Regions from separate parts of the Neomicrococcus aestuarii genome, predicted to be linked through region 1. Evidence: riboswitches for the same ligand, from Rfam matches in the RefSeq annotation. Region 1 holds a riboswitch; each other region holds the start of a gene.

Region 1 (8,002 bases):
GGGGTGAAGTAGAGAAACTCAGAGAAGTCCATGGCTCAATCGTTGGCCAGAAACAAGCTACAACTTCCCTCGAGGGTTGCAATTGTGGACTACTTCGAACTGACGGATGACAAGAGCGAACTGTGGGTGATCCAACCGTAGCTGGAGTTGAGTGATCGTAGGTTCAGAGACTACGATCACTCAACTCCAGCTACGTGTCATCTCGATCGACTCTTGTCACCGCAATATTCCCTACGGATTCCAGCGGTGAAACTAGGGATCCGGCGCGCCGGACTCAACAATAGCTACGCTCCGAAAGCGCTTCCGGCTGAGCTAGGCGATGAGGCGCAACTATCGCTACGAACGGATGGGTGGCGAGGGGTGTGCCGGAGGGTAAGCCGCAACTATCGCTACTTATGAGTGGATGGTTCAATCGGCGTTGACAACCGCCACGCAACTATCGCTACGTGCTGATGGATAGTCTGGGCCCCGCCGGATGTCAACCCACAACAATCGCTACGAGCAGCTGGCGCGAAAGGGCGGAGACGTCCCGTGTGTGGACAAAACGCGACAACGCGGCCACGAAATGAGGCGGAAGCACCCCAAACCGTGGCCGCGTCACAGCGAAACGGCGCCGGAAGTCGCCGTTTCGGCGATGGAAATGGCAGAAGCCTGACTTTTGCAGCTAAGTTTCGACGTGAGAAGCGGCGAAGCGGCGATAGAAGCGGCTAGACGCCCGCGCGCTCGCGGCAGATCACGTTGATCTCAGGGATGCACGGCTCGTTTTGCAACGAGGTGGTGTCACCGAGTTGCGATCCTTCGAAGAGCTGCGTCAGCAGACGGCGCATGATCTTGCCGGAGCGCGTTTTAGGCACGTCCGGCACAAACACGATGTCTCGCGGCTTCGCGATCGGACCAATCTCGTGGGAGACGTGGGCCAGCAACGCGGCCACCACTTCAGGCGCCTCCGTGCCGATAATCGACTTGTCATGCGGCACCACAAACGCGGTGGCGGCGTGACCGGTCTTCGCATCAAACGTTGGGCACACGCCAGCTTCAATCACGGCCGGGTGTGACACCAGTGCGGACTCGATCTCGATGGTCGAAAGGCGGTGCCCGGAAATGTTGATGACATCGTCCAAACGTCCGAGGATCCAGATGTCGCCGTCGTCGTCAAAGCGCGCTCCGTCGCCGGCGAGGAACCAGCCTTGAGCGGCGTACTTCTCCCAGTAGGAGCTGTAGTAGCGGCGCGGGTTTCCCCAGACAGTTCGGGCCATCGCGGGTCCGGTCTTGTTGACCACGATGTGGCCTTGGATGTTTGCGGGGACGGTGGCGGCGTCGTCGTCCACGATGTCCACGGCGAGTCCGGGGAGTGCACGCGTGGCGCAGCCGGGCTTAAACGTGGTGTCCGTGGGGCGAGGGGACAGGACGGTGGCGCCGGTTTCGGACTGCCACCAGGTGTCCACCATCGGCACGCCTTCGGGGGTATCGCGGCCTACGTTCTTCCGCAGCCACGTCCACGCTTCCGGGTTCACGGCTTCGCCCACGGTGCCGCAGAGGCGGATGGTGGAGAGGTCGTACTCAGCGGGGACGCCTTCGGGGAACCAGCCCATGAGCGAGCGCACCAGGGTGGGTGCGGTGTAATACGTGGTGACGCCGTAGCGCTGGATGACCTCGAAGTGGCGGCCGGGGTGTGGTGCGTTTGGGACGCCTTCGTAGATCACTTGGCTCACGCCGTTGGAGAGCGGTCCGTAGATTTCGTAGGTGTGCGCGGTGACCCAGGCGAGGTCGGCGGTGCACCAGTGCACGTCGGTTTCGCTCGCGCCGAAGAGGAAGCGGTGGGACCAGTTGGCTTGCGCGAGGTACCCGCCGGTGGTGTGCACGAGGCCCTTCGGCTGCCCGGTGGTGCCGGACGTGTACATGATGAAGAGGGGATTTTCGGCGTCGAAAGCGGGTGCCTCGTGGTTTTTCGGTTGACGTACGACGACGTCATCCCACCAAATATCGCGGCCTTCAGTCCACGGGATCTCGTCTCCCGTTCGCTTAATAACAAGCACGTGCTCGATGTTGTTCTCGCCGGAAACGGCCTCGTCAGCGTTCGACTTCACGGCTACGGACTTGCCGCGGCGGAATTGGCCGTCGGTGGTGACGAGGAGCTTGGCTCCGGTGTCCTCCACGCGGAAGCGAAGCGCTTCGGCGGAGAAGCCACCGAACACGAGCGAGTGGATGGCGCCGATGCGAGCGCACGCGAGCGTGATGACAATGGTTTCGACAAGCACTGGAAGGTAAATGACCACGCGGTCGCCGTGCTTGATGCCGAGTTCTTCGAGCGCGTTGGCGGCCTGGGAGACTTCCTCGGTGAGGTCCTTGTAGGTCACTGCGCGGCGGTCGCCGGGCTCGCCTTCAAAGTAGAGCGCCACTTTGTCACCATTACCGGCGGCCACGTGACGGTCAGCGCAGTTCACGGCGGCGTTGAGCTTCCCGCCTTCGTACCAGCGCAGCTCGGGGCCACGCTCGTTCTCGACGTCAACGGGGGTGGAGGTGTGGGTGGTGTGGAACGGCTCGGACCATTCCAGGGCGCGGGCTGCTTCGGCCCAAAACTCGAGCCGCTCTTCTTCAGTCGCGAATTGGCCGAACTCAGCGTCTCGGGTGAGCTGCGCCGTCGTAGTGGAAACCGGGGTGCTGGAAACTGCAGAGGTCACAAATAATCCTTCCATCGGTCCTGGCTGTAGCACGAACTCACATGAGTGTTGCTGCGGCGTCGCGGAGCCAGGTCTCTCAGCCGCTCTAGATGGGTACTCATCTACTGAACGCTATGAAGGGTGCCGAACGCAAAGTGAGTTACGCCGTATGAGGCGCGGCCCTAAAAAACTTTTAAGAGAGGTTGTTGATGGCCTTGCACGGATCGGCGCCAGGCTCAGCGCGGTGCACTTCGCCCGCAAGGTCCGCGGTCTGTTCGCGAAAGAGGTGTGCGGTGTGGGTGGGAAGCCCGTCGAGGAGCGCGGCTTCAGCGTCCGCGACGCGCTGTTCGTAGTGGGCGAGGATTTCGCGGCCCTTTTGAGTGGGCTCAATTTTGCGGGCTCGACGGTCCGACGGCGCGGGCACGCGTTCCACAACACCGGCGGAAACGAGGTTGTCCAGCAGGTAAGTGAGGACAGTGCGGTCGATGGCAAGGTGGGCGCCCAGAGCTTGCTGGTTAGGTGGGTTCCGGTGAACGACCGTGGAGAGGACCTGGTAGCCGCGGATGCCTTCGGGCATTCCATCGGTGGCCTCTTCGAAACGCGATTGGTAGGCGCGCAAAATGGTGGCCAAGTGCCAGCCGAGATCGCCCGGCACGGCGATGGCTGGACTCCTCAAGGCTGTCTGTTGGCTCTCGCTCATGCGCTCATTCTAGTCGAAGTGTGCATTTGTAAATATATTCTGTCAGCAATATGATCTGTGGACAAGCATATTTCTGCTGGCTGTTGGAACATGATGCCGCGGCCGGCGCTCAGAGGAGTCATGAGATGGAAGCTGAACGGTTGAAGACCGTCGGAATTCTTGGCGCTGGACGAGTAGGAGCAGCGGTTGCCCGCCAAGCTCTTGCTGCGGGATACCGCGTGAGAATGGCTACCGCGAAAGCGCCCCACGAGCTTGCGCTCGCATTGCAATTGGTGGCCCCAGAGGCCGAGGCCGTGACACCTCGAGAGGCTGTTGCTACCGATCTGGTAGTGCTCGCTATTCCGCTGCACAGGTACGCAACGCTCAGCCCCGAGCTCTTTGACGGGAAGATCGTCATTGACGCCATGAACTACTGGCACCCCACGGATGGCGCGGTTCTTGACCTGGATTCCGACCACCGCAGCAGCAGTGAAATTGTGCAGGATCATCTCTACGGTGCGCACGTGGTGAAGACTCTCAATCACATTGCTTTCCGGGATGTTGAGGCGCATGCTCGCCGAGCAGGTTCGCCGGGTCGCCGTGCTTTAGCGCTCGCAGGAGACCACGACGAAGCCAAACGCATCGCCGGCACTTTCATTCACCATCTTGGGTACGACCCCGTGGACGCCGGGCCGCTCTCGGCCGGACGGGTTTTGGAACCCGGGACTGAGATCTTCAACGGCGTGCATACGGCCGGCGAATTGCGCAAGCTTATTGAGTGCGCGCGGATTGTTGCTCACGCGTAAATTTCACAACGCGTTTGGGCGACTAAGCGCTGGACTTTGAACGCATACAACCCGCGAAAATACTGACGAACGATCTTACAAAGGAACGGGGCACGCACGCTCATGGAAATCGGCGCCTACAGCTTCGGCGATGCTCAGCGGAACCCGGATGGCTCCCTGCGCTCCACCACCGAGGCCATCCAAAACCTCTTCGCGGCCATCGTCCACGCGGACAAGGTGGGGCTGGACTACTTCGGCATCGGTGAGCACCACACCACCACCATGCCGGCGTCCTCGCCAGGCGCCTTGATTGCGGCCGCTGCTGCAGCCACGAGCCAGATCAAACTGGGAAGCGCCGCGAGCATTATCGGCACCGATGACCCGGTTCGTGTATTCCAGCAGTTCGCCACCGCGGACGCTATTTCCGGCGGCGGACGCATTGAGATCACCGCCGGGCGCGGGTCCTCCGTGGAGACCTTCCCCCTCTTTGGCTACGAGATGTCTGACTACGATCAGCTTTACGCCGAGAAGCTTGACCTACTCATGAACATCAACGCGAGCACCACCGAAGAAATCACGTGGTCAGGAACCGTGCGATCCGCCCTCGATCAGCTCGCCGTGGTGCCCCGACCGGTCAAAGGTTCGATGCCCATCTGGTTGGCAACCGGCGGAAACCCGGGCTCCTCCGCACGTGCCGGTCAGTTGGGGCTGCCGATCTCCTACGGGATCATCGGCGGAGCGCCGCATCGTTTCGCTCCGCTAGCGCAGTTATACCGTGCATCTGCCGAGCAAGCAGGTCATTCCGCTGACTCCACGAAGGTCTCTGTTGCGGCCATGGGCTTGATTGCACCCACCAAGAAGGAAGCCATGGAGCGCTTCTACCCAGGCTGGTACAACCTGAACGTGGAGATGGGCCGGCTTCGCGGCTGGCGTGCCCCGGACAAGCGAGATTTCGTGGCGCAGGCCGAAGCCCCCGGCGCCTTCTACGTGGGTGATCCGGACGAGATCGCCGAGCGCATTGTTCACTTGCACGGCTATATGGGACACATGCGTCACTTCTTGCAGATGGACCTTGGGGGTCTTCCACAGGAGTACCTGATCGAATCCATCACGCTGCTGGCCACCGAGGTCAAGCCGCGCGTGGATCGGTTGCTCGCCGCGAAGTAGTTGACGCGGGCACGGAGTCTAGCCCCGGCCCGCGTCCGAAACAGTTACGCCCAGCGCTGCACAGCCTTACGCTCCACGAGCCCCAGGAGCGCATCGGTGATCTTGCCGATGACCGCGAGCAGCACGATCGCTAGCAGCAACCGGTCCGTGCGACCGTTGTTCTGCGAGTCGGTAAGCAAGAAGCCCAAGCCCATCGAAGAAGCGATGAGTTCGGCCGCCACCAAGAACAGCCACGCTTGAGCCAGCGCCAAACGCAGTCCGGAGAACACGGCTGGCACGACGGCAGGAAGCTGAATGGTGGTTAGGAGCTTGACGCCCTTGAGCCCAAAGGCGCGCCCGGCCTCAACGAGGTTCTTGTCCACGTGCTTCAGTGCGGAGTACACGGTGGTGAAAACGGGGAAGAACGCACCGATGGCAATCAGCGTGACCTTCGAGTTCTCGCCGATCTTGAGCCACAGGATCAGCAGTGGGACCCACGCGAGGGACGGCACAGCGCGGAACGCGCCGATCGTCGCGGACAGCATCGCGTCAGCTACCTTGGACAGGCCCAGCAGGGAACCCAGCAAGAGTCCCAAGAAACCACCGATGGCGAAGCCCAAGAACACGCGCTGCGTGGAGATGGCAATGTGCCCCCACAGCTCGCCGCGTTGCGCCAGGTCAACACCGGCTTCCAAAACAGACCACGGTGATGGCAGCTGGACGGGTGAGAAAACACCCAGCGCCGTCGTAAAGTGCCACAGCACCAAAATGGCAAGCGGCACGATTGCCCCCAACGCAATCCGCTTGCCGACGGAACCGCCGCCTACCCGCGAGCGGGAAGCAACGGTGTCAGTGGGGGTCCCGCCCGTGGTGTCCACAGCGTCGTCGTGCACGCCTACGCTCATGCCTTCACCGTCGATGGGTCGGCATTCTTAGCGAAGGTGTCATCAAAAATGGAGGCGAGGGCTGCGTCCACGGTGGCCTGATCCTTGACGTCGCCGGACTGAACGAAGATCGGGCCGACCTTCTCCAGCACCACGCGCTGCTTCTCGCCCGGTACAGGATCGACGTCCAAGTTGCTGCGCTCGGTGATGACCTTGGTGGCCACGGCGTCTTCCAGACCGGCGACCTTCGCGAGGATCGTGGCGGTCTCTTCGAGGTTTTCAAGAGCCCATTCGCGGGCGTACTCGTAGGAGTCCACGACGGCCTGAGCGACCTCGGGCTTCTCAGAGATGAAGGACTCGGTGGCGTTCAAGAAGCCGTAAGTGTTGAAGTCAACGTTGCGGTAGATAAGCTTCGCGCCAGCCTGCTCGGCACCGGCCATGATCGGATCGAGGCCGCTCCATGCATCCACGGAACCGTTCTCGAGGGCTGCACGGCCGTCGGCGTGCTGCAAGTTCTGGACCGTCACGTCAGATGCTTTGAGGTCGTTAGCCTCGAGCGCCTGCAACAAGAAGAAGTACGGGTCCGTACCCTTCGTGGCGGCAACGTTCTTGCCCTTGAGCTCGGCGACAGATTTGATGGTGGAGTCCTTCGCGACTGCGAGGGCCGCCCATTCAGGCTGCGAGTACAAGAGGATGTTCTTGATGGGGGAGCCGTTCGAGCGAGCCAAGAGGGCGGCGGATCCGGCGGTGGATCCCACGTCGATGGCGCCGGCGCGCAACGCTTCGTTGGCCTTGTTGGAACCGGCGGACTGCACCCAGTTCACGGTGTAGCCCTGCTCCTTGAGCGTTGCTTCCAACCAGCCCTTTTCCTTCAGTACGAGGGAAAGTGGGTTGTACGTTGCGAAGTCGATGTTCAGTACTTTTCCACCGGCATTGGCGGACGACGACGCAGCTGCGGTCCCAGCGTTGGTTCCCGTTGCGCCTTCGCCTGCGCAAGCGGTGATGAGGCCAGCGGCTGCGATGGCTCCGAAGCCAAGAATCGAACGGCGCGTAGCGACGGCGGACAGTGTTTTACCGGAAAAAGACATGGTGCTCCTCAGTGGTGGGTATGAAGAAAGGGGAAAAATTGATACGTGTGGCGTGAGCTGAGCCGACCGTTGGCGGCCGGACTCGGTCCTGAGGTGTGGAAGTGAGAGGGCTTAGTGGCGGTGAGCGTCTACGCCGAGGCTCGAGAGCAGTTCGGCGCGCATTCGTGCCAGCTCAGCATCCGCGCGATCACGCGGGCGGGTGCCCGGAACGGTCAACACGTGGGAGATGGTGGCGCCAGGCTTGTTGTCCTCACGGCCCAAGACCACAATGCGATCCGCAAGCTGGAGAGCCTCGTCAACATCGTGCGTCACCAAGAGCACCGTGGTGGGGTGCGCTTCGTGAACGGCGAGCAAGAGGTCCTGCATCTTTAGTCGCGTCAGTGCATCGAGCGCGCCAAAAGGTTCATCGAGTAACAGCACGCCAGGACGGCGAGCCAGTGCGCGAGCCAACGAGGTGCGCTGTGCCATGCCGCCGGAGATCTCGCGAGGGCGCAAGTGCGCGGACTCGCTCAGACCCACCAGCTGCAGGAGGTTCTTGATGCGCTCGGCGCCCTCAGCCTTCGGGGTGCCGGCTGGAAGTCCTAGCTCCACGTTCTTGGCGAGGTTCTGCCACGGCAAGAGGCGCGGTTCCTGAAAAGCGACGGCGCAGCGTGGGTCAATGCCCTTGACCGCGACGCCATCAATCAGGATGCGACCCTCGTTTGGCTGGTCCAAGCCCGACGCTGCGCGCAAGAGCGTGGATTTGCCCGAACCCGAAGGG
Region 2 (8,002 bases), 1.2 Mb from region 1:
AAGTGGTTATCAACCAACGCGTGGTCGCGGAAAATGGTGTCCACGCCCAACTCGGTAGCGTTGAAGAACTCTACTGCGCCTTCATGGCCGAACACCCGGAGTTTCAATGAGCCTGCTCATCACCAACATCGCTGAACTACGCACCATCGACTCCGAAGACACCGTTATACGCGATGCGGCCCTCGTTGTTGAGGGAGAACGAATTGCGTGGGTAGGCGCGGCCGCTGACGCACCGGCTGCCGACGATATCGTTGACGCCGGAGGCAGAACCGTACTACCTGGCTGGGTGGATTCGCACTCGCACATGGTGTTCGCCGGGGACCGCTCGGCAGAATTCGAAGCGCGCATGGCGGGGGAGAAGTACGCCGCCGGTGGCATTCGCGGCACCACCGAAGCCACCCGCGCGGTGGGCGATTACGATCTCACGCGTTTGTTGTTGGGCCGTTGTGCGGAAGCCGCTGCTGGCGGAACCACCACGCTGGAAACCAAGACCGGCTACGGCCTGACCGTGGATGAAGAAGCCCGCCACGCGCGCCTCGCCTCTACCATCGCGGACACCGTCACCTACCTAGGAGCGCACGTGGTCCCCGCAGGATGGGACGCCGACGAGTACACGCGCCTCGTAACCGGCCCGATGCTTGATGCCGTTAGGCCGTACGTGGAATGGATCGATGTCTTCTGCGAAACCGGTGCGTTCAATCGCGAGCAATCATTAGCGGTGCTCGAAGCAGGCAAGGCAGCGGGACTAGGTCTTCGCGTCCACGGAAATCAGCTGGGCGAAGGCCCCGGTGTCCGCCTTGCCGTGGAGCTCGGCGCCGCGAGCGTGGATCACGTCAACCACTTGAGCGCTCATGACTTTGCCGCGCTCGCAGATTCATGGAGCGGCTACTCTGTTTCGGACGCTTCAAACCCGACTTCTCCAGCCGCGTCCGTGCGGGGAACTGTCGCAACCGTTCTTCCGGCCTGCGACCTCTCCACTCGAGAACCGCTGGCTCCAGCACGGGAACTTTTGGACGCCGGGGTAGTGGTGGCCATTGCAAGTAACTGCAATCCCGGTACGAGCTTCACGTCATCGGTGAATTACTGCGTGACCACGGCTGTTTTGCAGATGCGTCTCACCGTGGCCGAAGCTCTTCGTGCGGCAACGCATTCGGGCGCAATCGCACTCGGAGTCGAGCGCGAGACCGGCTCCATTGAAGTAGGAAAGTTCGCCGACCTGCATGTCCTCAACGCGCCCTCAGCGGTGCACTTGGCCTACCGGCCAGGCATGCCATTGACCTACCAAACGTGGAAGCGCGGGCAGATGGTCCACGGACCGCGTGCATAGGCGAGTCCCTGAAATTAGGCCGAACGCTTAACGTTCACGCCCGCAGCACCGAACCCGCGCGCGAGTAGCTTGGCAGAATCTTCGGCGGACACGCCTGCTACGAGATCCTCAAGAACTGTCACAGCGTTGAACTTAGGCTCCGCGCTCGCGGCAAGATCGAACGCAGTGGCGCGCACGCAATGATCCGTAGCGATGCCCACAACGTCAATCTCGGTCACCCCAAAATCGGCGAGCACCACCGCTAGCGTCAGCGGATTACCGGGCTCCGTACCAGCGGGAACGGCCCACATAGCCGAGTAGCCGTCGTCGTACTGACCCTTGTGAAAATGGCGCAAAGGCACCTCCATAAGCCGCAGCGCCTTCTTCAATGGTTCTACCAATTCGGCGCCGGGAGTACCCGCAACGCAATGCACCGGCCAGCGCGTGAAATGCTCCCCGGGCTCAATATGCCAGTCCTGACTGGTAGCGATCACCGCGTACTCGTCAGCACGGTTCGCTAGGAAATCGGCGATCCCACCCGCTGCCGCATTTCCACCGGTTACGCCCAACGCGCCGCCTTCGACGAAGTCATTCTGGACATCCACAATCACAAGTGCCTTAGTTGCCGTCATTTCATCATCCTGCCACTTCTCAGCGCGCACGTCAGGAGTCGTGGTAGTAAAGAGGTATGGCTACAGTTAAATTCCGCGGAACACCCGCAAACACCGTTGGCGACCTCCCTACCGTTGGCGAGAACTCACCCACCTTTGAACTAACCGGCGCCGACCTCGGCACCATCTCCTCCGAAGACCTCCGCGGCAAGCGCGTGGTTCTCAACATCTTCCCGTCCATCGACACCGGCGTCTGCGCCGCCTCGGTGCGTAAGTTCAACGAGATCGCCGCTGGCCTCGAGAACACCACCGTGGTCACCGTCTCCGAAGACCTTCCCTTCGCTTTGGGCCGCTTCTGTGGTGCTGAAGGTATTGAGAACGTTGTGCCTACGTCCTCGTTCCGCTCGTCGTTCGGTGAAGACTTCGGTGTGACGCTCGTGGACACCGCAATGGAGGGACTCTTGTCCCGCTCCGTCGTGGTCCTTGATGAAGACGGCAAGGTCATTCACTCTGAGCTGGTTCCCCAGATTTCCTCAGAACCTGATTACGACGCCGCCCTCGCAGCTCTGAGCTAAGTCCTGCGTTGCGTTTGACTGACCCCATGCATCCACGTGTTTCTTCCGAGGATGTGTGGGGTTTGTCGTCTCTTGCAGGGCCCTCCTCGGAGGGTTCTTCGCGGGCACTGCTAAGGCGAGTACTGATCTGGGAAATTCTGATTGTCCTGGCGCTCTCGCTGGGCAAATCCGGCGTGTATGCCGTCGTGAATCTTCTTGATAAAGCCACACGGGCGCCGTTGGGCTCTCAGACCACGTCGCTGAATAATTCTTTGAACAGCCGCGAGATCTTTGATCTGACCTACCAGATCTTAGATATCTTCTTCACCCTGGTGCCTGTGGTGCTGGTGCTGTTCTTGCTGTTTATGTCCCTGAGAGTGTCGCCGTTCCGCTTGCTGGGGTTCGATTTTGCACACTGGAAGCTTGACTTGTTGTGGGGCTTCTTGTTATTTCTGACGATGGGGTTGGGAACTCTTGGCGTCTATGCCGCCGGACGGGCATTGGGTGTTACCACCGCGATTGTCCCTTCTGCTTTGGACGAGTATTGGTGGACCGTTCCGGTTCTCTTGCTCTCCGCTGGTCGTCATGCGGTACTTGAAGAAGTGGTGATTGTTGGCTGGTTCTTTGACCGGCTGCGCCGTTTGGCGTGGGGGCCCGTAGCCGTCATTCTGGTGAGCGCGCTGGTTCGCGGTTCCTACCACCTATACCAAGGGATAGGGCCGTTCGTTGGCAACTTCGCGATGGGGCTGGTGTTTGGCGCGTTCTACCTGAAGTACCGCCGCGTGATGCCGCTCGTCTATGCGCACTTCTTGCTCGATGCCGTCGGGTTCGTCGGCTTCGCACTGCTTGGCCCGGCGATCGGGTTTGGGACGTAGACCTGGGTCTCGCGGGGTATGTGATTGTTCGGTGATGGCTCCGTGGGACAAAGACGGCCCACCCTAACTGGCTATTTGCCCAAGCTAGCCCTAAATCTGCGAAGAGATCCTACGATCCGCGTCGGGCGGTGCCACCATTTCTTGCCGACGATTGATCCTAGATGATGATTGGTAATTCGAAGTTCTTCCATCCGCATCCGTTGGAATTCGGGTGAACCGCTTGTAATGCTCATATCTGTCTCGAATTTGGTATTTCGAAGAACTGCGTTGGGACGACTTTGGGAGAGGAATAGCCAATCGTCGCCGCCCCAAATCTTCATGGGGTCAGGAACGGGAACGTATGCATTTCGTCGCATTGCCATGAATGTGCCAAAACCAATCGCCACATGCTCATACGTCGCCAAACGGTGCGTTATCTTAGCCGTCGACTTCTGATTGATGATGGAACCGTCGATTCCGATCATCCCATATAGGCCTCTGTCTAAGATCTTGGCGCAGTAGTCGAAAATTTCGTCATCAAAGCGAACATCGTCGTTGACAATAGCAAGGTACTTTCCTTGCGCTTCTCTTGCGCCCAAGTTCCAGGCGGGGTTCACGAAAATGTTCTCGTCCTGTTGTAAGACGCGTACTTTGGGCGACTCCCAGAACAATGGCGTCGATGAGTTGTTAATAACTAGAATCTCAAGAACTAGTGGATGCTTAGCGCACTGATTCACTATCGCGCGCAGATCTCCAGAGCGTTGCAAAGTCGGGATAATGACAGAAAAGACTTCTAAGCCCACGCTATTATTCACATTTGGATTCTATTTATGGATACTTCAGGAAGAGCTTTTGTGACAGAAAACCGTCCCACAAATGACATCGTGAAGTACTTGGGACCGTGGCCCACTAAAGCGTGACCGTACCCTTAGGCGTCTCAAACTCCACGGACAGAATGCCCGGAGCGCCGGAAGGCGCCACAAACTCCACGGTGACTTCTTCCACCACATCGTCGGCCGGCAAATCAAGCCATTCGCGTACGCGCGAAGCGGAGCCTGCAATGGTGATGCGGTCGATGCTGCCCACGGCTTCGAGCGCCCCAGACGGGTGCAGCTCCTTGGTGCTTTCGTCCCAACGGAGAAGGTAAGGAACCTGCGGATCAGCGATCACGTCATTGATGCCGATCTGCTGCCACAAGAGTTCACGGCCGTCAGGGAAGCGACGGTTGCCGGGGACGGAGCCGCGGCCGAGGCGTTCCTCGAAAGGTGCCAAATCATCGACGGCGATGACCCAGCTCATCCATCCGCCGCCCATTTCGGAGCGAGCGCGAACGGCCTGACCGAAAGGCGCCTTCAAAGAAGACGGGTGGTCCAAGACCTCAACGACTTCGAGGTACTGGCTGTTCTTCAACGGGAAGATCACATTGCGCGTGCCGAATCGCGGGTGAACACCGCCTTTGACGAACTCGAGTCCTAGCGCCTCGGAAATCCGGTTGGCGGTCTTCTCAAGTCCGTCAGGGCCACATGCATAGGAAACGTGATCAAGTCTCATTGCTCCATCTTGGCACTTACAGAATTGAGGCACGAATTAGGGTGGCCTAAGTTACATCGTGATGTGAAGTGACGAAAGATTGGAGGCCCAAAATTCGTTGAGCAGTATGAAGCAATATTGGCTCTGGCTTGAAAAGCCTCGATCCACCAGTGAAAATGAACTAGGTCATGAGTGCCAGCAGATAGCCCCGGCTTGCTGGCCGGCAACCCTCCAACCGCGGTGGGGTGCCCCGGGTGAAGACCAGGCCCTGCACGAAGTGTGCAGGACAAACGCGGTGCAACCATTCATGGGAGCACCCTCAGATTTTTGAGGAGATGGACATGTCCCAGCAATGGAACTTCGAAACGCTTCAGATTCACGCAGGTCAGACGCCCGATCCCAGCACGGGTGCTCGCGCGCTCCCTATTTACCTTTCCACGTCCTTTCAGTTTCCGAGCGCCTCAACGGCGGCCGCCCGGTTTGCACTGCAGGATCTTGGACCTATCTACACGCGCATTGGCAATCCCACGCAGGACGTGGTGGAGCAGCGCATCGCAGCCCTTGAAGGTGGAGTCGGCGCGCTCTTGCTGGCGTCCGGTCAAGCAGCCACAACCTTCTCCATCCTGAACTTGGCTGAAGTTGGCGATCACCTCGTTGCGAGCCCGTCTCTCTACGGTGGAACGCAGAACCTCTTCAAGCATTCGCTCAAGAAGCTTGGCATCGAGGTCACCTTCGTTGAGAACCCGGATGACATCGAATCGTGGAAGCAAGCCGTCAAGCCCAACACCAAGGCCTTCTTCGCCGAGACCGTCTCCAACCCTCGCCAGGATGTTCTGGACATCCAGAAGGTCGCTGACGTTGCTCACGAAGCTGGCGTCCCGCTGATCGTTGACAACACGCTGGCCACACCATTCCTCATCCGTCCTATCGAGCACGGCGCGGACATTGTGGTGCACAGTGCAACCAAGTACTTGGGTGGGCACGGAACCGTTATTGGTGGCGTCATTGTGGACTCCGGCAACTTCGATTTCGGCAAGGATCCAGAGAAGTATCCGGGATTCAACACCCCTGACGAGTCCTACAACGGCTTGGTTTTCGCGAGAGACTTGGGCGTCAACGGTGCCCTTGGCGCCAATCTCGCTTACATCCTGAAGGCACGCGTCCAGTTGCTGCGTGACCTCGGCTCCTCGCTGAGCCCTTTCAACGCCTTCATCATTGAGCAGGGCTTGGAAACGCTGAGCCTGCGCATGGAACGCCACGTTTCGAACGCGCAGCAGGTCGCAGAATTCCTTGAAAGCCACGAACAGGTAGAAAGCGTCCAGTACGTAGGTCTACCCTCGAGCCCGTGGCACGAGCTTGGAAAGAAGTATGCGCCGAAGGGCTCGGGCGCCATCGTGGCGTTCAACATCAAGGGTGGCAAGGACGCAGGCCAGCTCTTCGTTGATTCGCTGGAACTGCACTCCCACGTGGCGAACCTCGGCGACGTTCGATCGCTCGTGGTTCACCCCGCTTCCACCACGCACTCCCAGCTCACCGAGGAAGAGCAGCTACAGGCTGGCGTGCACCCGGGATTGGTTCGCTTGTCAGTGGGAATCGAGAACATCACTGACATCATCAATGACCTCAAGCTCGGCTTCGAGCGCGTCCTGAAGGGTCGCGATCAGGGGATTCAGACAGGCCCAGTGGTTGCAGGGGAGAGCGCGTGACCTTGACGATTAGAGAGATCGACTCGCAAGAGCAGCCCACCCCCGACGGTCACCTCCAATTCGTCGAGGTGGGGGATTACACCTTCGAAACCGGTGGTTACCTGCCGAACGTCAAGCTTGCGTTCGAGACGTGGGGAACGCTGAATGCGGACGCGTCCAATGCGGTGCTGTTGCTTCACGCGCTCACGGGTGACACCCACGTTGCACGCGGCGAGTCGGCTGAACCCGGATGGTGGGATCAGCTCGTAGGCCCTGGCGGGATTGTTGATACCGACCATTACTTTGTGGTGGCTCCCAACATGATCGGTTCTTGCTACGGATCCACCGGTCCGGCCTCGATCGCTCCGGACGGTCGACCGTGGGGGAGTCGCTTCCCCTTCACCACCATTCGCGACTCAGTGAATCTCGAGCTGCGTTTGGCCGAGAAGCTGGGAATCACCAGGTTCCACGCTGTTCTGGGTGGTTCGATGGGTGGCGCGCGAGCTCTTGAATGGGCTGTCACGGCGCCGGAAAAAGTAAACCACTGCGTCGTCGTTGCGGCATGCGCGAAGTCCACCGCCGAGCAGATCGCTTTCGCTCAGGCTCAGACGGCCGCGATTCGTTTGGATCCGCAGTACCGTTCCGGGGATTATTACGACGCCGCCAGCTCGCCTTCCGCGGGTCTCGGCATTGCCCGGCGGATTGCGCACGTGACGTACCGTTCGGAGATGGAGCTTGAGGCGCGCTTTAGCCGTCAGAACCAGCATGAGGAAAACCCGTTCGACGGCGAAACCCTCGCGCACACGCGGGGTCGTTACGCCGTGGAAAGCTACCTGGACCACCAGGCCAACAAGTTAGTGGATCGCTTCGACGCAAACTCGTATGTGGTATTGACGGAAGCGCTCATGAGTCATGACGTTGGACGCTCGCGCGGCGGGGTCGAAGCGGCCCTGACTAGCGCCGATAACGTTCACTTTATGGTGGCTGCTGTGAACTCGGATCGGCTCTACTGGCCGGCTCAATCGGATGAAATCGTTAACCACGTTTCACACGGCGATGGAGTATTTATTATTGACTCCCCAATCGGGCATGATGGGTTCTTAACGGATATCCATCAACTCGGGCCGGTGCTCAATGAACAGGTTTTCAGCGCCAGCAAGGCGCCGCAGGGCAACTGACGAAGATTCTTCAAACGAGGGACGCGGCGGGTTATTACGTGCCTCTGGATTTATAACAGCAACAGTTACCGCGGTGCTGATGTCCGGTTGCGCTAGTGATCAAGGCTCTGTCTCCGTCGGCCCGGGTTCGGCAGGCGGAAGCTCGGTCTCCCAAGCGCCAAGCACGCCTCAGCCGAGCGCGTCCACACCGGATGTATCCGTGGACCAGTCGCTGGTGGTGACTCATGCAGGAGCAGTTCTTACTGCCGTTCAGCTGGTCGAGCAAGGTGTTGCAACCGGAGACC
Region 3 (8,002 bases), 1.1 Mb from region 1:
GAACGGATGGCGAAGATACTGTCCAAGGTGGCCCCGTGGTCACGATTCACTAAGTTCCGCGGTGAGCCCGGGGAACTCGTTTCCCCGACCATCCGGGTCCTCGGTGAAGAGGAGCGCGAGGATCTTAAGGCCCTTGTGGCCTTGGATCCCGTCTCCAATATTTTCCTCGATTCGTACCTGTATAACGGCCACCCCATGAACCGCTCCGGCGGGCGGGCGATGGTCTTTGGCCAGTACGACGACGCAGGCTTGCGTTCCGCATGCTGGGTGGGTTCCAATGTGGTTCCGGTCAACGCTGATTTTGAGGCGGGCCAGGAATTTGGGCTCGCTTTGTTGCGTGCAGGGCAGCGCTATTCCTCCGTATTTGGTCCCTCTGACGGGGTCATGGGTATTTGGTCAACCCTTCAATCAGGGCATCAGAAGGCGCTGGATGTGCGGGCTCATCAGCCGCTCATGGTGCAATCTTCGCCTTCTGAAGTGGTGTCCGCGCCGACGCTTCGGCGTGCGCGGGTGGACGAATTCGACGTCATGCTTCCGGCCTGCGCCGCGATGTTTGAAGAGGAGCTGGGGTATTCGCCGCTCATCACCGGGCGTGCGTACTACGAACAGCGTGTGCAGACCCTGATTAGCCGCGGGTATTCGCTCGTGGACCGCGACCCCGATGGTCAAGTGGTCTTCAAAGCCGAGCTCGGGAATGTTTCCCCGCGGGCAACCCAGATCCAGGGCGTGTGGATGAACCCTTCCGTGCGAGGTCACGGGCTGGCGAAGTCCTACATGGCCGCCGTCATTGACATCGCTTTGGAAGTGGCGCCCATCGTGAGCCTCTACGTCAACGACTACAACAAGACCGCTGTGAATGTGTATCGCCGCGTTGGTTTTGAAGAAATTGGCGAGTTCGCAACAGTACTTTTTTAGGTTCTAATTGTGGTGTGCTTGGGATAAGTTTGTGAGGTAGCTCGCTGTTCATTCTCGGGGGAAACCATGAATAAGAAGCACCTCATCGCCCTGCCCTTCGCCATCACTCTTCTCATCACTGGATGTGGCGCCGGCCCTTCGTCTGTAAGTACCTCTTCCTCTATAGGTAACTCTCAATCTTCCGCCAGTAGTGCTGTCGCTTCCTCAAGTAGCACGGAAGCCGCCGCTTCGAGCGCGACTACAGCTGCGTCGTCGTCCTCCAAATCTTCGAGCGAATCCATCGGTGGGTACACCGCGGACGAACTCAAAGCGATCGTTCGCAAGCTAGCCTGTGGCATCAACGGCGCGGTGGTGTCAGACAAAGACGATCTCATCGCGGACGCAACGGAGGACATGGCCTCGCCCGGAAGCATGACCTACGCGCCAGCCATTTGCGGGACAATGGACGCGGTTGAGGCCGCTAAGTCGCAGTACGAAGGGCTGAACGTCGCCGCCTTTGACGTCATGGATCCCACTGGCGGAAACGAGCGATTCGGCGTGATGCTGACCTCTTTCGCCAACAGCCGGCAGGCGGAGGCCTCCGTGCCGGCTCCAAGCCTCGTGACGGGCGAGTGCAGTAACTATACGGTGGATGTTCCGACCGCTGCCGTGACTATGAAAACCGCGCTGACACAGGTGCAGATCACGACCACCGCGGAATCCGTGACGTCCTGGCGGCGGGATTATGTGGCCGCCAACCAGAAAATGAGGACCTACCTTGCGGTTGCGCAACACGGAAACGTGACGATTCGCGCGAGCGTTTTCGTTGACTCTGACGCTCAAGGTATTGCGAAACTTGAGGAGCTCATGGACGCCGCGGTCGCTGAACTGAATTAGTTCATTTGTTGGGGTTTTAGGTATATCGTTGTGGAGTAGCTCACTACTCACACGGGGGAATGCCATGAAAAAGAAGTACTTGATCGCAGTACCGTTTGCGCTCGCCCTCGCAGTGACGGGTTGTAGTTCTTCGGGTGGAAGCTCTTCTTCGTCCGCGTCTTCATCGTCTGCCTCTGGTGCGTCCTCGTCAGCTGCGACTTCGGCGGCCTCAACCTCCGCAAGTAGCTCCGCAGCGGCCTCTTCGAGCGAGACCTCAGCTGCGTCATCGTCCGCAGTTGCAGGCGGTGCCGTGGGCGGATACACCGCCGAGGAGCTCGAGGCCATCGTCACGAAACTTTCCAAGGGTGAAACCGGTGCCGTGGTGATGAGTGAGGCTAAGCTTTTGGCCTCCGCTGATCAGAGCGAAGAGCTCGTCAAATCCATGAAGATCACCCCTGCTACGTGCGCTGACTTGCAGGCGATTAGCGACATTTCGTCGAAGCTGGACTCTGTGAATGTTGCCGCCTACACCGCCGCGGATGCGGCAGCCGGCACCAGCAGTGGCATCACGCTCATGTCCTACGAAGATTCGTCCCAGCTGAATTCGGACATGTCCAAGTTCGGCGACATGGATGCTCAGTGCAAGACCTACTCCTTGGAGATGCAGGGGCTCGAGGTGAAAGCGGCCGTGAAGTCTCTGGATATCAGCACGGATGCCGATTCTGCCACCGCGTTGCAGCAAGACATTGCGATCATGGACCAGAAGGTCAGCACCTACATTGCCCAGGCGGTCAAGGGTAATGTCGCGATTTCTGCCACGACCACCGGTGATACCGCGGCCGAAGGTGTTGCGAAGCTCGAGAAGCTGGTGAACGCAGCGGTTGCTGAGCTGAAGTAGCGCTTCACTTACAACATTTAGTACGACGTCGTAGCTCGCTTTCTGTTTCTTGCCCCCGGTTTTCGTGGGGTAGTTATGGGAGGTGGGGTGCGGCGTCGTATTTGTTTTCTGGCGTTCGTTTGCGGGGTTTTCTGGTGTGTTTCACGCACAGGTGATTGTTGTGCACAGGGGTGTTGCGGGGGTGGTGTTTCGAATGTTTCTTCGGTAGAATAAAAGTGTTCGAAAGTTCGAAGGCTGGGGGCCTGAACGCATGACTACCGCACTAGAAATCCAACCCACTCACCCAACTACCGACACCGCACCAACTGGTGCTTCTCCGCTTGCCGCGAGCGGTGCTGCTATACCTCGTGCTGCTCTGCCTGCTGGGGGTGGGGTTGACCGGTTTCGGCTGATCCACGAGGCTGTTTCGTCGGCGATGGATTCGTTGATGGGTGCGTCGATGTCTCGGGGTGCGTGGAAAGAATGCGCGGGACTGATCGAACAACTATCCCACCAGATCGCCCGCGGCCAGGTCCATGCGGCGGAACAGTTTGTTGATATTGCGTCCCGGGAAGCTGCTACGGGTTCCGGGAACCGGTTGCGGTCTAAGAACCCGGAAGAAGAGCTCGCCGCCCATTTGGGGGTATCTAAAGCCGAGATCCGGCGCCGCCTCAGCGTGGCAGAGGGGTTACGAGACCGACTCGACGAGTACGGGGAATCCCTGGGCGCGAAACTCCCACTGGTGGCTGATGTGTTCATGAACGGGAACATGTCCCTGCTTGCTGCAACCACCATGGTTCGGGAGATCAGTAAAGCCGAAACCATCGCCAGTGCTACCGAAGGCGTGGATGCTGATGCGACGCGTGAGGGGATGGAAGCCGCCCTGGTGGGGGCTAACCGCACCGGAGGATGCCCGTTAGTGTCCACAGTGGCGAAGAACTGGTTGAACCGACTCAACACCAACAATGTCACCGCGACTGATGAGCTCAAGCGTCAGTTCCAAGGCTTGCACCTACTCGGACGCAAATACGGTTTGAATCATGGGGAGTTCTATTTCGACGACGAACAATGGGCCGTCATCGCAGCCGGTTCCACCTTCGAAGCCAACCCCCGCGTCAAAACCACCACCGGCACTGATGCCAGCACCTCTGGCGGCGCCAAGGGCACCACGGATGAAGCGGGTAACGCCATAACCCCGAATGCCACCACCTCGGGGAGCACGGGGTCGTGCCTTGATGTGAATGGTGACGTTCATGAGGTGCCGGAGGTGTTGAAGGATTCGCGCACTCGCGCGCAAAAGCTTGCCGACGGTTTGGTGCGTAGTGTGCGGGCTGGGTTGGAGTCTAAGAAGCTACCAGTCAACGGTGGGTTACGACCCCAAGTAATGGTCGCGATCGACTTGGAAACGTTGCAGGGTCGGGTGGCAGCTGATGAGAAGTATTTATCGCATTCAGCCCAGCTAGGCCCGGTAGATCCGGGCATGATCCGTAAGATTGCGTGTGATGCGCAGATCCTGCCGGTTGTGTTGAATGGTGAGGGCAGGGTGTTGGATGTGGGGGAGCCGCAACGGTTGTTCACTCAAGAACAACGCAAAATCTTGTATACGAGAGATCTCGGTTGCACTGCCCCGGGGTGCACGGTTCCGGCGGATGGGTGCGAAGCCCATCATGTGAAGGAATGGTCCCAAGGCGGTCCGACCACGATTGATAACGGGGCACTGGTGTGTCATTACCATCATCAACTCGTGCACGAAACCGACTGGCGAATCAACGTTAGTTCCGGGGTCCCGTACTGGGTTCCACCGAAAGCCGTCGACCCCAACCAGATCCCTTTACGAAACCACTACTTCCGCCACGGCCTCACACCCTAACACCAGCCAAGACGCCCGCGCCTTGATGAAGCGCGCGTGCCCACACTACGGAAGTGTCTTAAGGGGCGCCCGATGCTTCCTGGTTGGTTCGTGGGATTGGTTCGAGTCCGTTTCGAAAAGCTTCAGGTGATCCGAGGTTTGGGTCAGCCTGATCGTGACACCCCGTCACGCCACTAGACACCACTGGTGAGCACGACGGGCGTGCCCTGACAACCACATAGAAACGGTCCGGCGTTAAGCAACAACGCCGGACCAGACGACGGGAACTGCTTACCGACGCCTAAGAATTGGTGAGAAATTCTGGGTCAGTCAGACAGACTCGCCAGTCTTCGGCTTTTGCGTACGTAATCAAGGATGAGCTGCCTGACTCGTCCAAGAACTGGATGACAGAGTGACCACGCAGCACGGCCGTCTGATCAACAGGGATAGCTTGCGCGTTGTGGTTGAACCAGGCGATGCGCTCACCATTGACGGAGCATTCGAAGGAGTTCTCGTTGAGAATCTCGATGTCGGTGACGGTCCCGATGATGGGCTCCGACATAGCCAGTCGGACCTGGATCGGATGAACTTTGTGCCCTGGTCGGTAGTACCAGCAAGTATGTTCGTCCAACTTCACGACGGCAGCAGGCTGACCGATGGCGTTTTCGACCATGTAGACACGGCCGAGGGTAGCGGTGTTCTGAGACAAATCAGGTTTCCTTTCGCTCTTCCCACGGCAACTTGCCGCGAGCAGATCTTCCTCCGGGGGCACCGTGCGCGTTGCGCGGTTGCCAGCCGACCAGCCGGAGGGCGTGAGGTCGGACTTCTTGATCCGTCAAAGAATCTAGCTGAGCATCACGACACTTAGAATCTGAGCCTGTAAATGCTGAAAAGTTGAGGCTAGATGCTTCGATGTGTTTGGAGCGTAGTGCTGCTTATGGCGGTCTATCGCCGAAACTGCATTAAAGTAGTTCTCATTGCGTTGCGTGTGTCGCGAGGACTTCAACTACCGTTGAGCTCTCGCAAGACGCGCATTACACATTTGACGCGATGGACGCATCGCAGAATGGACTAACTCATCGTGGCACTACGCCTTTCCTCGCTTTTCTTGCGCACTCTGCGTGATGATCCTGTTGACGCCGAAGTAGCGAGCCACAAGCTCCTCGTGCGCGCTGGCTACATTCGCCGCGCTGCCCCGGGCATCTACTCTTGGCTACCGCTCGGACTGAAGGTTCTTGGGAAGGTTGAAAACATCGTTCGCGACGAAATGAACGCGATCGGTGCTCAGGAAGTGCACTTCCCAGCCTTGCTGCCGAAGGAACCTTACGAAGCCACGAACCGTTGGACCGAATACGGCGACGGCATTTTCCGCCTCAAGGACCGCAAAGAAGCGGACTACCTTCTTGCACCAACGCACGAGGAAATGTTCACCCTCTTGGTGAAGGACCTGTACAGCTCGTACAAGGACCTCCCTGTGTACCTGTACCAGATCCAGACCAAGTACCGCGACGAAGCACGTCCGCGTGCTGGGCTCCTGCGCGGTCGCGAATTCATCATGAAGGACTCATACTCCTTCACGATCGACGACGAAGGTTTGGAAGCCGCATACAACGCGCACCGTGCCGCCTACCTGACGATTTTCGAGCGCCTCGGCCTTGAAATCGTGGTTGTAAAGGCGACCGCGGGCGCCATGGGCGGATCCAAATCTGAAGAGTTCTTGCACCCATCCGCGGCCGGCGAAGACACCTACGTTCGTTCGGCCGGCGGCTACGCCGCGAACGTTGAAGCCGTGACCACCGTGGTGCCCGAATCTATCGACTACACGAACGCGCCTGCGTTCGAAGTACACGACACCCCGAACACCCCCACCATCGAGACGCTCGTCAACGCCTCGAACGAGATCAAGCCGCGCGAAGATCGCCCGTGGGTTGGCGCGGACACGTTGAAGAACGTCGTCCTCGCCGTGGTCACACCAGAAGGCGAACGTCGTCTTGTGGTTGTGGGCTTGCCAGGCGACCGCAACGTAGACACCAAGCGCATGGAAGCAACCATCGGCGGCATCCTGGGCATCGGCGGCGAAGTTTCCGTTGAGCAAGCCACAGATGAGGACCTCAAGACTCAGCCGCTGATCGTCAAGGGCTACCTTGGCCCAGCTCTCGGCACGGACAACGTGCTGTTGGGTGCAGAAGGATCCAAGACGGGCCTGCATTACCTCGTCGATCCTCGCGTGGTTCCTGGAACCGAATGGATCACGGGCGCCAACGAGAAAGACAAGCACGTCTTCGGTTTGGTCGCTGGTCGCGACTTCACGTGGGACGGCATCGTCGAAGCCTCCGAAGTTCGCGAAGGCGACTTGGCTCCAGACGGATCCGGCCCACTCGAATTGGCGCGCGGCATGGAAATGGGACACATCTTCCAGCTCGGTCAGAAGTACGCGAAGGCACTTGGCCTACAGGTTCTGGACCAGAACGGCAAGCTCACCACGGTCACGATGGGCTCTTACGGCATCGGTGTTACGCGTGCCGTAGCTGCGATCGTCGAAGCCAGCCACGACGACAAGGGCATCGTGTGGCCGCGAGCTGTTGCACCCGCAGATGTGCACCTCGTCGTCACCGGTAAGGGCGAGGAACTATTCGCAGCAGCTGACAACCTTGTCGCGGACTTGGAAGCACGCGGACTGGACGTCATCTACGACGATCGTCCCAAGGTTTCCGCAGGCGTGAAGTTCTCCGACGCAGAACTCATCGGTGTCCCCACCATCGTGGTGGTCGGCCGCGGTTTGGCTGACGGCGTGGTGGAAGTGAAGGACCGCGCAACCGGTGAAGCTCAAAACGTTGAGCTTGAGAAGATCGCTGACTACCTAACCAAACTAGTCAAGTAGAAAATCAAGCAAACAGTAATGAACATGGCGGCCGCGACCAGGGTAAGTTTTTGAACCTTGGTCGTGGCCGCCAGTGTTTGACGAAGACGTACGTAAGGCCGTGCGATCGACGAGAAGTGCAACGGAGACGTACGCCGGTGTGACTAGGAAATATGGCTGCGAAACATGACCGAGTGACGTGACGCGAGAAAGCTGGGACCTGCTGATGGAGTGGTTGACAACCCTGCCGGGCTCTGGCTTGGAAGATATCCAACTTTCGACGGTGCTTATGGTGATCATCGCCGGACTCGCGGCAGGTTGGATTGATGCGGTCGTGGGTGGTGGCGGCCTGATCCAACTTCCCATCATGTTGCTGATTCCGGGAATCACCCCAGTTCAAGCGCTCGCGACCAACAAAATGGGCTCGATCTTCGGAACCACCACCTCGGCCATCACGTACTACCGCCGTGCGCATCCGGACCTCAGAACCGCCCTCCCGATGGCTGGCATCGCGCTGATCGGATCCTTCGCAGGGGCGATCGTCGCAACCATTATTCCGGCCGAAATCATCAAGCCCGTGATCGTGCTCGCGTTGATCGCGGTACTGCTTTTCACAGCACTCAAACCCACTGCGGGAACTCTGACG
Region 4 (8,002 bases), 380 kb from region 1:
GCTCATCCAGGATGAGAACTTTCGGGGAGGAAAGTACTGCCCTTGTTATTTGAATGAGCTGTTGTTGTGCAACCGTGAGCTCCGAAACGAGTGCATGCGGGTCAAGGGACTGACCCGTGACTTCAGTGATCTTTACCGATGCTTCGCGAGCAACCTTTCGAAGATTGCTAAGTGCTCCAGACAGTTGGGGGAGGCCCAAGAATAGTTGTTCGTAGACACGAAGCTGAGGAGCAAAATGTCGCTCTTGGTGGATCACAGCAATGCCCAGCGCCTCGGCGTCAGCCGGGCGATTGATGCTTACGAGTTCGCTGTTCAGGCGGATCGACCCCTCGTCAGCTGCATACAGTCCTGTCAGGACCTTGATGAGGGTGGACTTTCCCGCTCCGTTCTCACCAACGAGACCAAGGACTTCTCCCGAGTGGAGGTCCAATGACACGTCCGAAAGGACCGTTACAGCGCCAAATCTTTTCGTGATGCCGCTTAAGGACAGTAGTGGCTCGAGGTTAGATTCCAAGGTCAGCACGCACCTTCGCAACATTTTCCTTGTCGATGAAGATGGGATCGACGTAGGTGGTTTTCCGAACTTTGTCTTCTTCTCCGCCGAGGAAGCGGGCGATATTTTCCGCAGAACGGACAGCAATGGCATCTGTCGGCTGCCCGACGGTGAACTGGTATGCGCTATTCGGATCTGCGATGAGATCCAAGGCACCAGGTTCGGCGTCCACGCCGTATAGGCCAATTTCCTCTCGGTTCGCCGTGTCGAGGGCCTGCGCCGCACCGATCAGTGGCATATCCCAGCAGGACCAGATGGCGTCTACGGACCCTTCCGGCAGGCGGCGCAACTGATCCGAGATCTGATTCTTTGCGTCTTCGATGGTGTCTTCGTATTTATCTTGAAGTTCCGGTTCGATGATCTTGATCTCTGGATAGTCCTTGAGAACTAACAGCAGACTCTCGTATCTGATGCGGCAGGGCGTGACACCTGGGAACCCATTGAACGCGAGAATCTCGCCATTTCCACCGATATCTTCGGCTAGCGTCCGAGCCAAATGGGTGCCAATGTTCCAGTTATCGCTCGTTACGTTGTTCTTGCTGTAAGGCGTCTGAAAGTCAATGGTGAAAAGCGGAATTCCAGCGGCGTCCACCTTTGCTAACGCAGGTGTCAGAGTTTGAGCATCGCCTAGGATCACTACGATCGCATCTGGCTTTTGAGTGATGAGATTCTCGACATTCGCCACATGTTTGTCATCCTTGGCTTCCGCCTGAGTCGCGATGACCTTACCGCCGAGTTCCTTAATACGTGCTTCTAGCTCCTGATAGACGCCTCGACTGTAATCATGCAAGATGTCTTTGGCCGCAATTCCAATGGTCTTGCCCTCGAGGGATGGAACTTCGGCTAGTTCCACTTCACTTGCTGCTCCTGCCACTGCGCCTACGGGTGCAGAAGCAGGTTGCACGGGTTCTTTGAGCGAGCAGCCGGAAATTCCAACTGCAAGCGCGAGCGCAGACACTGAAAAAAGTGCAGCAAATTTGCGTCCGTTAATCACGGGTTCTCCTTCGTCATTGTGATCCGAAGGAATCTCGAGAATTGCGCACGATTGATCAGAAATGAGCAGCGTTGCGGGCGCCCGAGTTTCCATCGATTCTGGCGTTAGCACTATGACCCCTCGGTCAATTTGCTGCGGCGTCAACGAGCCAGATCTCTCAGCCGCTCTGGATGGGTGCTAATAGACAATCAGAGTCTGAAGAGCAATCCAAAGAATGTTACATCTTCGGGAATATTCGGGTTTCGTGCGAAATAATTTCACTAGCAAACAAAATGTGTAGGATCATTGCCTGAATCTTCTACGCAGGAAGGTGATGCCTCGTCAATCTCCGTTCGTATCGTCGAATGGCTAACTCTTGACGTCCCTTTCAACCTTCGTAAGACTGTGGCCAGAGTGAAAGTTTGGGGGAGTATGCCTGGACTTTTAGGTTGGAACTTAGTCATGGGGATTTCCGTCGTGGCATTGATTGCCGTGATCGCTGTTGTGGCGATGGTGCTGCGGAGGAATTCGCGCTGACTTCAAGAATCTGGAGACGTGGAAAGCGCCGGCTCTCATGACCAAAGTTTGGTTGCGAGCCGGCGCCTTCGTTTTCTCCCTAGATGCCTAGATGAAGGCGATCAAGGTTTAGGTGTAAAGGGAAAGTGGCGGAACTTCTCCGTTGAGGTAATAAGCACCAACCTCGATCTTCTTGTAGTCCACGGGATCGTGAAGCGTGTGCGTGCGTACGTTGCGCCAATAAAGGTCAAGGCCAACGCTGTTCTTGGTGGAGCTAGCGCCGGTGACCTCGTAAATACGGTTGGAAACCTCGATGCCGATTTCGGTCGAAACTACCTTGAGCTCAGCGATCTCATTCGCGTAAGCCCAGCGCTCTTCGGAAGTGAGGGCACCTTGGCGAGCTGCGACGTCGTCGAATTTCTTATTCAGCTTTTCCGCAAGTGCGGCAACCGCGGCGGTGCGCGCCTTCAATTCGCCGAGCGTACGCTGGAAAATCTTGTCCTGCGCGTACGTATCTACACCGGAGAGGAACCAAGAGTTCTTGCGGCCGAGAAGGATCTCGCGGCCACGCGTCAAGGCACCTTCGGCAGACCCAAGGTAGAAGTTGGAGAACGCCAACTGGATGCTAGGAGTCAGGATGGTGGAGATGGGTTCGTCGGTGACTTCGCCGAGAACATCCACGGGATTGATGCGAACATTGGTGTTCCGAACGCTTCCGGAACCCGTAAGGCGCTGGCCGAGGTTGTCCCAGTCATCCACCAACTCGAGGCCTTCACGCGTGGTCTCGAGAACGAACGCGATGATCTTGCCCTGGTTGATTCCGTCAGCGACTAGCGCGTTGAAGACGATGACATCGCCGACGCCGGAACCCGTGGAGAAGTGCTTGAAACCGTTCAGGCGGTAGCCGTCACCATCTGCCGTTAGCGTGAGGTCGGGGTCAACCGGGTTGACCGAGTCGCCCCAGAGCCAGTTACCGTTCAGCGTTGCTTGCCACCACGCTGGTTGCGTTTCAGGAAGCGCGTAGAACGCGATGCCGCTCTGGTTGATGTAGTGGTAAGCAAGCAGCTGACCGATGGAGCCGTCGACGCTAGAGATGATGCGGACAGCGTTGAAAGCCGTTTCCCAGTGTCCGCCGGCGCCACCGAATTCTGCTGGCACCAACAAGTTGAGAAGACCGCTGTCCTTCAGGAGCTGGACTTCTTTGTGTGGCTGCTGGTTGGCGCGATCGCGTTCCAGAACATCCTTCTGAAGCTCGTTGGCGACATTGCGAGCAATGCCGTTCCAGTACGCGAGCTCGTCGGCGGATGCATTTCCCTGATACGGGACACGCGGTAGGGCTTGGATGGCCGTGGTGGTCATTGGTAGATCTCCTTCGTTGATGAGTAACAGAAGGAATCCCGAGAACTGCTCGCCGAGCCTGCCGAAGCATGAATCATTGCCAGCGCCCGAGGTTCCATCGATTCTGGCGTTAGCACTATGACCCGAAGGTCAATTTGCTGCGGCGTCAACGAGCCAGATCTCTCAGCCGCTCTGGATGGGTGTGACTATCAAAGCAGGAAAATGGAGCATATAGCGATTCATTGTGACGCAGATGACGTAAAGGGAGGTATTTCGTCGTAATGCTTGATTTGGTGATCTTTTAGCGTCAAAATTCGCCGATTTGAATGATGCAAGCGTCGATGTGAGGCCAAAATTCATCAACCTCCTTCCTATGCGAGCACGTTTTGCTACAACTTTTTCGAGTTTCGTCGTCGTGAACTGGCCGCACATGGGCGGCGTTGTAGTGAAGTGGCCTCACATGGCGGGGGTCGCGTTGGGAACGCTGGAGGACTCGGGGGAGTGGGAAACGTAAACTCGGCGGGAAACGCAAAGCGCGCCATCCCCGAAGGAGTGACGCGCTTTGTCTGTGCTTAGTGAAGCGCAGCTATTAGAACTGGCGAGCCAGGATAGCCTGCTTGACTTCCGAGATGGCCTTGGTGACCTGGATGCCGCGTGGGCAGGCCTCGGTACAGTTAAAGGTGGTGCGGCAGCGCCACACACCTTCCTTGTCATTGAGGATTTCGAGACGCATGTCGCCGGCTTCGTCACGGGAGTCGAAGATGAAGCGGTGAGCGTTCACGATCGCTGCCGGGCCAAAGTACTGGCCATCGGTCCAGAACACTGGGCACGAAGACGTGCACGCAGCGCAGAGGATGCACTTGGTGGTGTCATCGAAGCGCTCGCGATCCTCAGGGGACTGGTAGCGCTCCTTGGAAGGCTCGTGTCCCTTGGTGATCAAGAACGGCATGATCTCGCGGTAGGACTGGAAGAAAGGTTCCATATCCACGATGAGGTCCTTCTCCACCGGAAGGCCCTTGATGGGCTCAACGGTGATGGGCTTGGAGGTGTCCAAGTCCTTGAGGAGGGTCTTGCACGCAAGGCGGTTGCGGCCGTTGATGCGCATGGCGTCAGAGCCACACACACCGTGAGCGCAAGAGCGGCGGAAGGACAACGAGCCGTCGATCTCCCACTTCACCTTGTGAAGAGCATCAAGCACGCGGTCCGTGCCGTACATCGTGAGCGTATATTCGTCCCACTTTGCTTCTTCAGAGAACTCTGGATCGTAGCGACGCACCTTCAAGGTGATGTCGAACGATGGGATCTCTCCGCTGCCGCCGTCAGTCTTGAGGTCAATCTTGGATGCTGGTTCTACGGTGCTCATTAGTACTTACGCTCCATCGGCTCGTAACGGGTGAAGACCACAGGCTTCGTTTCAACGCGCATACCCTTGACGCCTTCGGTCTCTGCAGACTGGTCCATGTACATCATGGTGTGCTTCATGAAGCGCTCGTCGTTGCGGTCCGGGAAGTCTTCACGGTAGTGACCACCGCGGGACTCTTCACGGTGCAATGCAGACACCGTCATGACTTCAGCCAAGTCGAGCAAGAAGCCCAGCTCAACGGCCTCGAGGAGGTCCAGATTGAAGCGCTTGCCCTTGTCCTGGATCGAGATGTTCTTGTAGCGCTGGCGCAAAGACTCGATGTCGGCCAAGGCCTGAGCAATGGACTCGCCGGTGCGGAACACCTGCATGTTGAGGTCCATGCTGTCCTGAAGTTCCTTACGGAGAACAGCGATCTTCTCGGTGCCGTTGCCGTTGCGGATGGACTCAAGAAGAGCGACGGTGTCGTTCTCAGAGTTCTCAGGTAGCTCAACGAACTCGGCGTTGCGAGCATACTCAGCGGCAGAGATGCCGGAGCGCTTGCCGAACACGTTGATGTCGAGGAGCGAGTTGGTGCCCAAACGGTTGGAACCGTGAACGGACACGCAAGCAACCTCACCAGCGGCATAGAGGCCAGGAATGACGGTGTCATTGTCCTGGAGAACTTCGCCCTTGATGTTGGTTGGGATACCGCCCATGACGTAGTGCGCCGTTGGGAACACTGGAACTGGCTCGGTGTAAGGCTCAACGCCCAAGTACGTGCGAGCGAATTCGGTGATGTCCGGGAGCTTGGCATCGATGTGAGCAGGCTCAAGGTGGGTGAGGTCCAAGAGGACGTAGTCCTTGTTCGGGCCAGCACCGCGGCCTTCGCGAACCTCATTAGCCATAGAGCGGGCAACGATGTCACGAGGAGCCAAGTCCTTGATGGTTGGAGCGTAACGCTCCATGAAGCGCTCACCGTCAGCGTTACGGAGGATGCCACCTTCGCCTCGAGCTGCTTCGGAAAGCAAGATGCCCAAGCCGGCGAGGCCGGTCGGGTGGAACTGCACGAATTCCATGTCCTCGAGTGGGATACCGCGGCGGAACGCGATGCCCATACCGTCACCAGTCAAGGTGTGAGCGTTAGAGGTGGTCTTGAAGACCTTGCCAGCGCCACCGGTGGCGAAGACAACCGACTTGGCCTGGAAGACGTGAAGTTCGCCGGAAGCGAGGTCGTAGGAGACAACGCCTGCAACGCGCTTCTGCTTGTACGGCGTGCCGTCTTCGCGAGTCGCGTCTTCTTCAACGATGAGGAGGTCAAGTACGTAGTACTCGTTGTAGAACTCAACGTTGTGCTTGACGCAGTTTTGGTACAAGGTCTGAAGAATCATGTGACCGGTACGGTCTGCTGCGTAGCACGCACGGCGAACAGGTGCCTTGCCGTGGTCACGGGTGTGGCCACCGAAGCGACGTTGGTCGATCTTGCCTTCCGGCGTACGGTTGAACGGCAAGCCCATCTTCTCGAGGTCAAGCACAGCATCGATGGCTTCTTTAGCCATAACTTCTGCTGCGTCCTGGTCTACGAGGTAGTCGCCACCCTTGATGGTGTCAAAGGTGTGCCATTCCCAGTTGTCCTCTTCCACGTTGGCGAGGGCTGCACACATGCCGCCCTGTGCTGCGCCGGTGTGGGAGCGGGTGGGGTAAAGCTTGGTTAGAACGGCGGTGCGAGCGCGCTGTCCTGATTCGATCGCTGCGCGCATGCCAGCGCCACCGGCGCCGACGATGACAACGTCAAACTTATGTACCTGCATTCTCGATGCTCTTTCTTGTCTCTGATTCTGTGCCGCGTTCGTTACCGATGCTCTCGCCAAGATGCGGAGAGTCGTTCGGCAACGGAATCATCTAGCTAGCGGATTATTTGCAGACTTCCAGTGCGGAGCCAGGGATGCATGGGTCAAACGTGAAGATGACCAGCGTGCCCAGAACCACAATCACGGCGGTTGCAATGTAGAGGACAAGCTTGAGCCAGAAGCGCGTGCCATCCTTCTCTGCGTAGTCGTTGATGATGGTGCGCAGACCGTTGGTGCCGTGCAACATGGCGAGCCACAGCATGGCGAGGTCCCAGAACTGCCATACCGGGTCAGCCCACTTGCCGGCGACGAAGCCGAAGTCGATGCCGCGCACACCTTCGTCAACCAGAAGGTTGGTGAAGAGGTGACCGAAGATCAGGACTACCAAGACGACGCCGGAGAGGCGCATGAACAACCATGCGATCATCTCGAAGCGGCCGCGTCCCGTGGTGGCGCGGTTGTACTTGGAATCAATGCGACCCGTGCGGGGAGCTACAAATTCTGTAGTGCTCATGGCCTAGTGACCTCCAAATGCGAGCGAGAGGTGACGAATAGCAAAGCCGATGAAAGCGACAGCCCAGATGATGAGCACGCCCCACAGCATTTGCTTGTGGTACTTCGGTCCCTGCTTCCAGAAGTCAACCAAGATCAAGCGGAGACCATTGAAAGCGTGGAACATGATGGCTGCTACAAGGCCGAGTTCGCCGAGTGCCATCAGAGGGTTCTTGTACGTGGCGATGACTGCGTCATAAGCGCCGGGGGATACGCGCACAAGTGACGTATCCAGTACGTGAACTAATAGGAAAAAGAAAATAACGACACCAGTAATACGGTGTCCGACCCAGGACCACATGCCTTCACGGCCGCGGTAGAGGGTGCCCGAAGATGCCTTCGACACTGAAATAACCTCCATGCCTCGCAGTGGCGTTCGTGGTTGTCCAACGAGATTCGGCGCCGGTGCGTGAGCCTTGCTCGTTCGATCCTAGCCCCTGAGCGCCAGCTGAGTCCTCAGGGTAGGTAGTGCGTGTGATGATGTTCACGACTGCTCAAGTTTATCCCTTAATGTGACGCGAGATTTCGATAATTACGCAACTCAAAGATGGCCTATTTATCGTCATTAGTGGGACGTCATTCCTAATAATTCCAGAGCGTTGGGCTAACCTTTCCTCATGACTGATGCGGTACTGCAACGCTTTTATTGCGTGATCCCTGCCGGTGGCACCGGAACTCGCTTGTGGCCTCTGTCTCGAGCCAATGCTCCAAAATTCCTTCACGACCTCACTGGCTCGGGGTCCACGCTGATTCGCGCTACCTATGACCGGTTGGCCGAGCTAGCGGATCACCGCGTCATGGTGGTGACCGGAAACGCGCACCGCGATGCAGTCCTAGAACAGCTTCCTGAGCTTGATGACAACAGCCTGGTTCTCGAAAGC

What was found. Region 1 has a riboswitch for S-adenosylmethionine ahead of acs (acetate--CoA ligase). Riboswitches for the same ligand answer to the same signal wherever they lie in the genome.
Region 2: another riboswitch for S-adenosylmethionine. It lies ahead of HD598_RS00985 (bifunctional o-acetylhomoserine/o-acetylserine sulfhydrylase); the one in region 1 lies ahead of acs (acetate--CoA ligase).
Region 3: another riboswitch for S-adenosylmethionine. It lies ahead of HD598_RS01425 (hypothetical protein); the one in region 1 lies ahead of acs (acetate--CoA ligase).
Region 4: another riboswitch for S-adenosylmethionine. It lies ahead of HD598_RS04560 (acyl-CoA dehydrogenase family protein); the one in region 1 lies ahead of acs (acetate--CoA ligase).

The regions. Positions count from the first base shown of each region.
Region 1 is NZ_JACHDR010000001.1:1,405,173-1,413,174, reverse strand. It holds gene HD598_RS06235 (hypothetical protein) at 1-32, opposite strand, end outside; gene acs (acetate--CoA ligase) at 708-2,696, opposite strand; SAM riboswitch class I at 2,690-2,777, opposite strand; gene HD598_RS06225 (MarR family winged helix-turn-helix transcriptional regulator) at 2,854-3,360, opposite strand; gene HD598_RS06220 (NADPH-dependent F420 reductase) at 3,411-4,145, shown strand; gene HD598_RS06215 (LLM class flavin-dependent oxidoreductase) at 4,248-5,291, shown strand; gene HD598_RS06210 (ABC transporter permease) at 5,336-6,175, opposite strand; gene HD598_RS06205 (aliphatic sulfonate ABC transporter substrate-binding protein) at 6,172-7,242, opposite strand; gene HD598_RS06200 (ABC transporter ATP-binding protein) at 7,354-8,002, opposite strand, start outside.
Region 2 is NZ_JACHDR010000001.1:218,955-226,956, forward strand. It holds gene HD598_RS00950 (formimidoylglutamate deiminase) at 1-110, shown strand, start outside; gene HD598_RS00955 (amidohydrolase family protein) at 107-1,327, shown strand; gene HD598_RS00960 (isochorismatase family protein) at 1,342-1,938, opposite strand; gene tpx (thiol peroxidase) at 1,995-2,492, shown strand; gene HD598_RS00970 (CPBP family intramembrane glutamic endopeptidase) at 2,519-3,346, shown strand; gene HD598_RS00975 (glycosyltransferase family 2 protein) at 3,418-4,140, opposite strand; gene HD598_RS00980 (VOC family protein) at 4,235-4,876, opposite strand; SAM riboswitch class IV at 5,040-5,154, shown strand; gene HD598_RS00985 (bifunctional o-acetylhomoserine/o-acetylserine sulfhydrylase) at 5,197-6,561, shown strand; gene metX (homoserine O-acetyltransferase MetX) at 6,564-7,718, shown strand; gene HD598_RS00995 (hypothetical protein) at 7,798-8,002, shown strand, end outside.
Region 3 is NZ_JACHDR010000001.1:313,942-321,943, forward strand. It holds gene ispG (flavodoxin-dependent (E)-4-hydroxy-3-methylbut-2-enyl-diphosphate synthase) at 1-53, shown strand, start outside; gene HD598_RS01405 (GNAT family N-acetyltransferase) at 7-915, shown strand; gene HD598_RS01410 (hypothetical protein) at 982-1,791, shown strand; gene HD598_RS01415 (hypothetical protein) at 1,856-2,668, shown strand; gene HD598_RS01420 (HNH endonuclease signature motif containing protein) at 2,919-4,517, shown strand; gene HD598_RS01425 (hypothetical protein) at 4,798-5,205, opposite strand; SAM riboswitch class IV at 5,216-5,329, opposite strand; gene HD598_RS01430 (proline--tRNA ligase) at 5,578-7,377, shown strand; gene HD598_RS01435 (TSUP family transporter) at 7,583-8,002, shown strand, end outside.
Region 4 is NZ_JACHDR010000001.1:1,021,125-1,029,126, reverse strand. It holds gene HD598_RS04575 (sugar ABC transporter ATP-binding protein) at 1-514, opposite strand, end outside; gene HD598_RS04570 (substrate-binding domain-containing protein) at 504-1,547, opposite strand; SAM riboswitch class I at 1,634-1,724, opposite strand; gene HD598_RS04565 (hypothetical protein) at 1,833-2,063, shown strand; gene HD598_RS04560 (acyl-CoA dehydrogenase family protein) at 2,172-3,401, opposite strand; SAM riboswitch class I at 3,493-3,583, opposite strand; gene HD598_RS04555 (succinate dehydrogenase iron-sulfur subunit) at 3,970-4,743, opposite strand; gene sdhA (succinate dehydrogenase flavoprotein subunit) at 4,743-6,530, opposite strand; gene HD598_RS04545 (succinate dehydrogenase hydrophobic membrane anchor subunit) at 6,634-7,083, opposite strand; gene sdhC (succinate dehydrogenase, cytochrome b556 subunit) at 7,087-7,482, opposite strand; gene HD598_RS04535 (mannose-1-phosphate guanylyltransferase) at 7,739-8,002, shown strand, end outside.